DNA from 3 places in the Actinomadura sp. 21ATH genome. Region 2 is predicted to be linked to each of the others. Evidence: riboswitches for the same ligand, from Rfam matches in the RefSeq annotation. Region 2 holds a riboswitch; each other region holds the start of a gene.
What was found. A riboswitch is a leader RNA that binds a small molecule or an ion and turns the genes downstream of it on or off. The one in region 2 is predicted to bind cyclic di-AMP.
Positions count from the first base shown of each region.

Region 1: another riboswitch for cyclic di-AMP. It lies ahead of ACA361_RS07155 (hypothetical protein); the one in region 2 lies ahead of ACA361_RS16280 (CHAP domain-containing protein).
Region 3: another riboswitch for cyclic di-AMP. It lies ahead of ACA361_RS29305 (coiled-coil domain-containing protein); the one in region 2 lies ahead of ACA361_RS16280 (CHAP domain-containing protein).

Region 1 covers NZ_JBGNUR010000002.1:106,776-110,026, forward strand. The annotation lists gene ACA361_RS07145 (serine hydrolase domain-containing protein) at 1-348, opposite strand, end outside; gene ACA361_RS07150 (TerD family protein) at 565-1,140, shown strand; gene ACA361_RS07155 (hypothetical protein) at 1,220-1,867, opposite strand; cyclic di-AMP (ydaO/yuaA leader) riboswitch at 1,877-2,038, opposite strand; gene ACA361_RS07160 (arsenate reductase ArsC) at 2,388-2,795, opposite strand; gene ACA361_RS07165 (ArsR/SmtB family transcription factor) at 2,899-3,186, shown strand.
Region 2 covers NZ_JBGNUR010000004.1:337,970-341,220, reverse strand. The annotation lists gene ACA361_RS16285 (NlpC/P60 family protein) at 168-1,205, shown strand; cyclic di-AMP (ydaO/yuaA leader) riboswitch at 1,635-1,811, shown strand; gene ACA361_RS16280 (CHAP domain-containing protein) at 1,819-2,589, shown strand; gene ACA361_RS16275 (hypothetical protein) at 2,641-3,251, shown strand, end outside.
Region 3 covers NZ_JBGNUR010000012.1:135,281-138,531, forward strand. The annotation lists gene ACA361_RS29305 (coiled-coil domain-containing protein) at 200-1,141, opposite strand; cyclic di-AMP (ydaO/yuaA leader) riboswitch at 1,145-1,323, opposite strand; gene ACA361_RS29310 (S8 family peptidase) at 1,496-2,662, opposite strand; gene ACA361_RS29315 (serine/threonine protein kinase) at 2,833-3,251, opposite strand, start outside.

The sequences.
Region 1 (3,251 bases), on a different contig from region 2:
CTTGCTGAGGCTGGCCAGCCGGAACAGCGAGGTCGGCTGGACGCTGAGCGCGGCGTCGTCGCTCCAGCTGTAGCCGCGCGCCAGCACGAGCCTGCCCTTGTAGGTCACGGCCAGGGACCCGCCGGGGATGTTGCGGTCCTGCATGAGCTTCTTGACGGCCGCGTCGAAGCCGCTCAGGCCGCTGCCCGCCGTCCCGGTGACCTTCCAGGTACGGGCGGCGGCACCCGTCCTGACCGCCGTGCCGGCGGCGGAAGCGCATCCTGACAGCAGCGCCGGCGTCGCCGTTCCCACCGCCGCCAGCCCCGCCAGCCTGCCGAATTCTCGCCGACTCGGCCGCTTGTACGACACCCTGCCCCCTTGATCGTTTACCGCGAAGACGCGAAATATACCGATCTTGGGTCCCGCCGTCGATACGGCCGGTGGCGCCCGGGCGGGCGGCGCCGCGGTCGGCGCACGGTCCCCGCGTCCCGCGACTTGCCGTGCGCGAGAAGGCGGGGACTGTAGGACTTGCCCGGGACGCCGGGCAGCGATCGAGAGACGGTCCGTCCCCGGCCGAGGAGCCCGATGACCCATCACCTGTCCAAGGGCGGCAGCGTTCCGATACCGGACGCGGCCGCCGCCCCGGTGCCCTTACTGGTCGCCTTCGGACGCCGCCGCGAACCCGCGTTCGCGCACTGGCGGATCGATCCCTGCGCCCTCGTGGTGGGCACTCAGGAGACGGCCACCGCCGCCGGACTCCTGGTCCACGCCGGCGCACCGGCACTCCCGGACGGCGGGATCCGCTACCTGCGGAACGGCGACGAGCCCGAGAGCACCGGCGCCGCGCGCATCGGCGTCGATCTCGCGGCGCTCGACACCGCGGCACGGGTGTACCTGGCCGCCACCGTCGTCGGCGCCGACGGCCGTCCCGGAACGTTCGGCGACGTGCTCGGCGCCCACGTCCGCCTGACCGCCCACGACGAGCTGGCCCGGTACGAACTCGACCAGGACGCCTCCACCGAGACCGCGATGCTCTTCGCCGAGATCTACCACCGCGACCGGAGCTGGCGGTTCCGGGCCCTGGGGCAGGGGTTCACCACCGGCCTGGACGGCATCACCGACCGGTACGGAGGCCGGACGGAGACCGCCAGAACGCGGTGACGGGCCGCCCCGAGGTTCGCGCGCGGGGGCGGACGCCCCGCCGGGTGTTCCGGCGGGGCGTCCGCTCACCGTCGTCCGCTCACAGCTTCTTCGGGCGGTACGCCTTGTACTCGCTGCCGGAGTCCAGGCCGTAGTCGCGCGTCCGGTGGTCGGTGCCGTACCGGCCGCGCTGCTCGTAGGCCCAGTAGGAGGTGCGGTCCTCGTCGGCCCACTTCTCGAAGATGACGACGTGCCGGGTCGTGTTGGTGCCCTCGGCGTCCATGACGAGGTCGCCCTTCTTCAGCTCGGACATCTTGATGCGCTCGGTGTACCTCGACGAGGTGAGGCCCACCGTGTTCGGGCCCGGCTTGGGCAGGTCGAGCGCCATCGCGACGTAGCCGGAGCAGTCGGTCCGGTAGCCGTCGTGGTAGTCGCTCTGGCTGTACGGGATCCTCCGGTCGGTGTGCGGGCGCCAGGTCCTGGCGCGGGCGATCACCTCGGAACGTTCGTCGCGGGCCTCGCCCGCCTTCTTCCCGGCCTCCTTCCCGGCCTCCTTCCCGGCGGGCTGCTTCTTCGCGGAGAGGGTCGCGACCGCGGCGGCCCTCTCGCCACCGCCGGGGTCGGACGATCCGGCCGACGCCTGCACGGTCGTCGCCGCCACGCCGGCCACGGCGAGGCCGGCCAGCACGCCGGCGGTGCCGCGGGACAGGCCCAGGGGGCCGCGCTTCTTGCTGTGCTTGCCTTGCAAGGGGAGACTCCTTGGCTTCCAGGACGCCTACCGGGTTAGCTGACGGGTTCGGACGTGGAAGTCGCCCTACGGCTCTGGAACGGGCCGATTCACCCCTGCGCGGACCGTCGAGGTCGCGCGCACGGTGGATCCCCGGCTCCGCCATGACGGCGGACTCGGCGTTGCCGCTGCGATCCTTGGGCGCGGGGCGCCCGTCCACGGGACCCGGTGTCCCGTGCGCGAAAGAGCGGCGCTGTATGGGTCATGCGGCCATGCGAGGACCGCGTGCTCTGAGAGCGGCTGCCGGCGCACTCGGCCCCGCACGCCGCGGCGTGCGCATGGGAAGGGCCTGACTACTAGGTCTCGGAGAGACCGGGCGCGGCAGGGGGGACAAAGCGCCTGGGGGGCGCATTGGTGGACGACAAGCTAGTGCAACCACCAAAAGAAGGCAAACGCCCCCAAAATCATCATCGCCCCAGCTCAGAGGGGTACACTACGGCCCGCCCGGCATGGCACGGCCCGCCACACCGCCGGGCCGCGGTCACCTGGCGATCGGCAGCTCGGCGATGAGCCTCTCGACGCGGCGGCGGATCTCGTCGCGGATCGGGCGGACCGCCTCGACGCCCTGGCCGGCGGGATCGTCGAGCCGCCAGTCCAGGTAGCGCTTGCCGGGGAAGACCGGGCAGACGTCGCCGCAGCCCATGGTGACGCAGACGTCGCTGGCCTGGACGGCGTCGGCCGTGAGGATCTTGGGCCTCTGGGCGGTGATGTCGATGCCCTCTTCGCGCATGGCCTCGACGACGGCGGGGTTGACGGAGTCCGCGGGCGCCGAGCCCGCCGAGCGGACCTCGACGGCGCCGCCCGCCAGATGGGCGAGGTACGCGGCGGCCATCTGGGAACGGCCCGCGTTGTGCACGCAGACGAACAGGACGCTCGGCTTGGCGGACATGACATCTCCCTGGCTGCGTCGAGGAGCCGCGGGCGCGCTCCGACCCGTGCGAACCACCCTGGTAACGTATCAGCGCATGATGACATCAGTCGACCCTGATGTGATGCGCCTGCTGGCGGATCCGCTCCGGGCGCGCATCGTGTCCCTGCTGGCCGGAGAGGCGCTGTGCACCTGCCACCTGGTCGAGGAGACCGGCGCCAAGCAGACCAACATCAGCAACCATCTGCGCGTGCTGCGCGAGGCCGGGCTGGTGGAGACCGAGCCGTGCGGCCGCTTCACCTACTACCGGCTGCGCGCCGAACCGCTGGAGGCGCTCGCCGAGCGGCTGCACGGTCTGGCGCGCGCCGCCCGCACCACGCTCGACGACTCCCGGAAGAGGCCCTGCCCGTGACCGCGTCCCGTTCCGTGCCCGAAGCCGATGCCGATGGCGGCGCCGCGTCCCGGCCGGACGGCCCC
Region 2 (3,251 bases):
CCGCGGGCGAGACCTTCCCCGCTCGGATGCGCTTCGTGATCTTAATCTCACGGAACGCCGATAAAGCCCGCATTCAGGCGTCGAAGACTAACGAATCGGTTGTGACGGGTGGTGCCCGTCGCTAGTGTCGTCCGCTGACATCGTGGACGAGAGGGGCACAACCGATCGTGGCCAGTGATATCACCGAGGCGGGCCCGGCTCCCGGCCGTTCCCGCCAGGGCTTCATGGCGGGGCGCGGCGCCTCCCGCCGGTTCACGGCGACCGTCTGCCTCGCCGTGACCGCCTCGCTCGCCTTCCCCGCCACCGCTGCGCACGCCGACCCGAGCGCGGCCGACGCCCGCAAGAAGCTCACCAAGCTGAACGAGCAGGTCGAGCAGCTGGTGGAGAAGTACAACCAGGCGAACGAGAAGCTCAAGGTCGCCAAGAAGAAGTGGAAGGCGACCCAGGCGGCGGGCAAGGAGGAGCAGGCGACCTTCGAGCAGCTCCGCACGAAGATCGCCGCCATGGCCGCCAACGCGTACAAGCAGGGCGACACCGGCGACGTCGCCGGGTTCGTCGGCGCCGAGAACCCGCAGGCCGTGCTGGACCAGGCCGCCGTGTTCTCGCACCTGTCGCGCAACCGCAGCTCCGAGATGGCCCAGTTCCTGGCCTCGGCCCAGCGGGTGCGGCGGGAGCAGGCGCAGGCCAAGGCCGCCTACGACGAGGCGCTCGGCAAGGCCAAGGAAGTGAAGGCCAAGAAGGCCGAGGTCGACAAGTCGATCGCCAAGCAGAAGCGGCTGCTGGCCCGGCTGGGCGAGCCGACCTCCTCGGGCGGCGGCGCCACCGGCGGCAGCTACAACGGGCCCGCCAGCGGCTCGGCGCGCACCGCGCTGAACTTCGCCTACGCCCAGCTCGGCAAGCCGTACTCGTACGGCGCCGCGGGTCCGAGCTCCTACGACTGCTCGGGCCTGACCATGAAGTCGTGGGCGGCGGCGGGCGTCAGCATCACGCGGACGACCAACTCGCAGTACGCCGCCACCAAGCGGGTCGCCAAGAGCGCCCTGCAGCCCGGCGACCTGGTGTTCTTCAACAACCTCGGGCACGTCGGCATGTACGTGGGCGGCGGCAAGATGATCCACGCCCCGCGTACCGGCAAGAACGTGGAGGTCGTGAGCATCACCTCGGGCTACTACCTCTCCAACTACTACGGAGCAGGGCGGCCGTAGGACCGCGACCCCCGAGCGGCACCCACCGGCGGACCAGGAGTTATTCCTGGTCCGCCGGTTTTTTGTGCCCTATTTGCCAACTTCGCGACCTTTGGTACCTTGTGTCCCACTTACGGCGTCCCCCAGGCGTCGTTCCCGGCCCGTGGTGCACTCCAGCACCACCCGCCCCTCCCGCGGCGCCCCCCAGGTGCCGCCCCCGCTCGGCGCCTCCCAGGTGCCGCGAACCGGCCGGCCCGGCCGTCCAGTGAGCACACCGGCAGCGCGCATGGGTGCCGCCGGCGCCTCGCGGCGGCCCTCCCATCGGGCCGTGGCCGGGGGCGCGTCCCGTTCCACCGGGCCGCCCGTACCCCCTTCTCCTTCCCGCAGCGCCCTCGCCCCCGAGGGCGCCGGAAGACCTGACCAGACCCGATAGCGGGCGCCCGGCGCACGGGCGCCCACCCGCCGAATCCGCGATCGCGGAACCGGGGACCCACATGTCCCATGGGGTGAATCGGCCTCGTACCAGCCCGCACCGGCCCGGCGCCGGCCCGCGCTCGTACGCGCCGTAGGGCAGCTTCCACGCCCGAACCCGTCAGCTAACCCGGTAGGCGGCATGGAAGCTGAGGAGCCCTCCGTGGCAGGCAAGCACCGCAAGACCCATCCCCTCGTCGCCAGCCTCCGTACCACCGGCGGCATCGTCGCCGGCGCGACCGTCGTCGGCCTGGCCGCCGTCACGACGCAGGCGTTCGCCGGCGAGGCCGGCTCCCCCGGCCGCCCCGGCGCCTCACTGGCCGCCGCCGCGGCCCAGGCGGAGAAGGCCGGCGCGAACGGCGAGGCGAGCAAGCAGAGCAAGCAGAGCAAGGCGAGCAAGGAAGGCAAGGCCGGCGGGGCGAAGGGCTCCCGCGAGCGGACCAGGAAGCCCACCGCGGACGACGCCATCGAGCTGGCCAAGTCGCAGGTCGGCATCTCCGAGAACGGCTCGGGCCAGACCAAGTTCCAGGACTGGTACATGACGACCGAGCGGGCCAGGGAGACCGTGGCGCGCGACGGCGGCTCCATCAAGGCTTACGACGACGCCGCCTGGTGCAGCATGTTCATCTCCTGGATCGGCGACCGCATCGGCTTCAGCGACCAGCTCGGCAAGGACGCCTGGACGGTCGAGCACGCCAAGTGGTTCAAGGAGAACGGCCGCTGGGGCACCGAGCCCCGCCCCGGCGCAATCGTGTTCTTCGACTGGGGCGGCGGCAAGTCGCTCGACGACATCGTGCACGTCGGGATGGTGGTCGAGACGGCCGGCCGCGGCAAGGTCCGCACCGTCGAGGGCAACACCTCCAACGCCGTCAAGATCCGCGAGCGGTCGGCCGACCAGATCGTCGGCTACGGCTACCCCGACTACGCGAAGTGAGCCTTCCTCCGGCGGGCCGGACCACGCGCGGCGGTCAATAGGATCTCGCGCATGGACGGACCGGCCGGCGGGCGGTGGCGCGGCGTCCCGCGGCGGCGGACCCTGGCGGTCCTCGCCGCGGGCGCCGCGCTCTGCGCGCTCGCGGGCGCCGGCGTGACCGCCGCCCGCACCGGCCCCGGCGGTCCGGCGCCCGGCCCCGCCGCGACGGCCGCCGCCGACGTCGGGCCCCCCGACCGGCGGGCCGTGGAGGCCGTCCTGGCCAACCGCGAGCGCGCCGTGCGCGACCGCGACCGGACCGCCTTCCTCGCCACGGTCGCCGCCGCCCCGGCCGGGTACCGGCGAGCGCAGGCCGTGATGTTCGACAACCTGCTCAAGCTGCCCCTGGAGGGGTGGCGGGAGCGCTTCGCCGCGGTCGCGTCCACGGCGGGCGGCGCCGCGACCGTCCAGGTGGAGCTGCGCTACCGGCTGCGCGGCCACGACGCGGCGCCGCTGGTCCGGACCCGCCACCTGGCGTTCGCGCCGCGCGGCGGCCGCTGGGTCATCACCGGCGACGGCGCGGGCCGCGGCCTGGCCGACGACGCCGAGATCTGGGACGGCGGCCCGATCACCGTGGTCAGGGGCCGTTCGGTGCTGGCCGCCGGCGACGGCCCCGGGCTGGCGGA
Region 3 (3,251 bases), on a different contig from region 2:
CCCCGAAGGGGAGCGGTACCCCGTCTGGGAACCTGGCCCGAACCGGCGTCCGAAGCAGTCCCCGGTCGACTGATCGGCGGCGCCTACGAACGCGGGGCTTCCGCCTCAGGGACGTTCGTGCGCTGAGATGTTGGGTGGAAAGAGATCGGGGGCGTGTGCGCCCCCGATTCGGCCTCTCAGGAGATTTCGTGGTCCGCGGCTAGAAGACCGAAATGTGGACGTGGTCGTAGTGGTTGGCCGTGATGCCGCCGCGGTTCTCCATCATGCGCCAGCCGGGGCTGCGCATGTCGTAGATGCGCTGGCGCCAGATGACGTACTTGATGCCGAGCCGGTTGGCGTTGGCGACCGCGTAGTTGGCGGTGCGGTCGCCCTGGGAGCGGCCGCTGGCGGACGGTGAGGAGCCGCCGGTGCTCACCATGAAGTCGCAGGCGTGGCCGGTGCCGTGGTCCTGCGGGTCGCCGGTGCTGCGGACGCAGCCGATGGTCGGGAACGGGCCGAACTCGATGTCCAGGGTGTTCTTGACCTTGAGCATCCGGGGCGTGACGCCGCCCATGCCCACGCTCGGGGACTCGGGCTTGTACTTCTTGACCAGTGCCTGGATCTTGGTCTTCTGGCCGAGGAGGTCCCTGATCTCCTTCTGCAGGCCCTTGATCTTGGCCTCGTACTCCTTGCGGGCCTTCTCCTGCTCGTTCACCAGTTTCTGGATCTGCTGGACCTTGTTGGACTGGTTCAGCGCGACGTGGCTCGCCAGGCTCATGTTGCTGAGCGCGTTGGACGGGTCGTCGGCGGCCAGCACGGTGACGCTGGGGTCGGCGCCGCCGCTCATGTACTGGTTGGCCGCGAGCTGGGCCACCAGGCCGCGGGCGACCTGGAGGTCGGCCTGGAGGTCCCTGGCCTTCTCCTGGGCCTTCTTGACGCCGTACTGGGCGTCCTTCAGCTTGGCCAGGTCGCCGCCGTACGCCTTCTCCAGTTGCGCGATCTGCCTGTTGTACTTGCTGATGCGTCCGGAGTCGCCGGGGTCGGCATGGGCCGCGGGCACGGTGCCCGCGGTCAGCGGCAGGGCACCGGCGAGCGCCGCGAGTGCCAAGGCGGGGCGCCGCAGCCGAGCGTGCCACCGGCGGGTGGAGTTGGGGGTCTCCACGTCCTCTCCTCTCCTCGATCGCCTACCGGGTTAGCTGACGGGTTCGGGCCGGGAGCAGCCCTATCACCGTCCGCTGGGGGCGGGCGGTGAATTCACCCCGGCCGGCGGCCGGGCGCGAAGCCCGGACCCGCCGGCGTATGGGTCCCCGGTTCCCGGGCGGGGGGACGCGCCGGGATTAGGCCGGTCCGGCCGGCCCGCCCCGGGGGTCAGGGCGAGTCACCGACCGAACAATAACGAACTGTTCGGAACCATCCGGATCCTCGCCAAGATTAAACGGTGCGAACAGTGGAATGGTTCATCCGCCCACCGGGCCCGGCCCCCCGCTGGGAGCCGGGCCATCTTACGTGACGCGACTCACAGACCCGACTTGTAGAGGAGCCGGTTGGGCGTTCCGCTCCCAAGTCGACCGATTTGTCCCTTTGTCGAGTTGTCGTTCAGCCATTTCTGCACCTGCGGGAAAGTGGCGGTCTTCTTCCCGGCCAGGTACAGGGCCGCGACCCCGGCGACGTGCGGCGCCGCCATCGACGTGCCGCTCACCGTGGCCTTGCCGCCGCCCGGCCAGGTCGAGGTGATCCCGTAGCCCGGCGCCAGGATGTCGAGGCACTTGCCGTAGTTCGACCAGGTGGCCCGGTTGTCGTGGACCGTCGTCGCGCCGACCGCCATGACCCAGCCCGCGCTGGCCGGGGACGTCTTGCAGGCGTCCTGGCCCTCGTTGCCGGCCGCGACCGTGGTGAAGACGCCGGACCGGGACAGCTTCTCCAACGCCGCGTTCATCGCCGCGGACTTGCCGCCGCCGATCGACAGGTTCGCGACGGCGGGCTTGGCCGCGTTCTTCTGCAGCCACTCGATGGCGGCGACGATCGTCGACACGTACCCGTAGCCGTCGGCGTCCAGCACGCGCAGGCCGCGCAGCCTGACGTTCTTGGCCACGCCGTACGTCGCGGAGCCGATCGTCCCGGCCACGTGCGTCCCGTGGCCGTTGCGGTCCCAGCCGTCGCCGTTGAACTCGGGGCCGACCCACACCATCGAGGCGCGGCCGCCGAACTGGGGGTGGGTGTGGGCGAGGCCGGAGTCGATGACGTACGCGTTGACGCCCGTACCGGTCGACTTGTACGTGTACGTCTTCGACAGCGTCTTCTTGCGCTGGTCGATCCGGTCCAGGCCCCACACCGGGTTCTTCTGCGTGGCCGACGCCCGGACGAGCTGGTCCTGCTCGATCGCGGCCACCGCGGGGTCGCGGCGCAGCCGGTCCAGCTGGGACGGGTCCAGCTTGGCGGCGAAGCCGTTCAGGACGCGGTCGTACCGCTGCACCTTCGCGGCCTTGACCCGGGCGGCCGGGCCGGCCGGGGACGAACCCGGCTTCACGGTGACGATGTACCGGCCGGGGGCCGGGGTGCCCTGCGCCGCGACCACCGGGACGGGCGGCGCCTGGGGGGTTGCGGCGAAGGCGGGCAGGGTGGCGGCGGTACCGGCCGAGGCGACCGCGCCGATGATGAGCACCCTTCGGGGGAAAGTCCGCAAGAGCTCTCCTTCTCTCACGCGGGGACCGCGCACGGCGCCCGCGGCCGGGGTCGAGGCGACCCCGGGCGGAGGTACTTTATTGGATCTCTGCTGGATATGGCCGTTAAATCCGGCATTTCGGCTACGCCGACCGGTTGAGGTCACTAAGGGACGCGTGTCCCGGCCGCGCCTCAGTCGCGGCTGAGCTTGCCCTGGTAGCCCACCTCGGCGCTGCCCGGCGCCGACCACGCGTACTGCAGCGACCCGTCCGGCTGCCGGCTCACCAGCACGTCACCGGCGGTGCAGGGCTTGGCGATGGTCAGCGACATGTGCAGCTGGCGGTTGGTCCCGCGGGCGAACGCGAGCGTTCCGGTGCAGCCGTTCCGCGGGTACACCGCGCGCCCCGCCTTCGTGCCCTTCTCGAACGTCACCTCGACCGGGAACGAGGCGCCCCGCCCGCTGTTGACCAGCGTGCCCTTCCACGTCCCGGCGAACGCCTCGGGAACGGCCGTGACCGGCGTGTCGTCGATCCCGTCGGCCTTCCCGGCGGGCGCGCCGTCGTCGTCCCCGCGCATCTGCGGCAGGAGCACCAGGCCGATGATCGCGACGC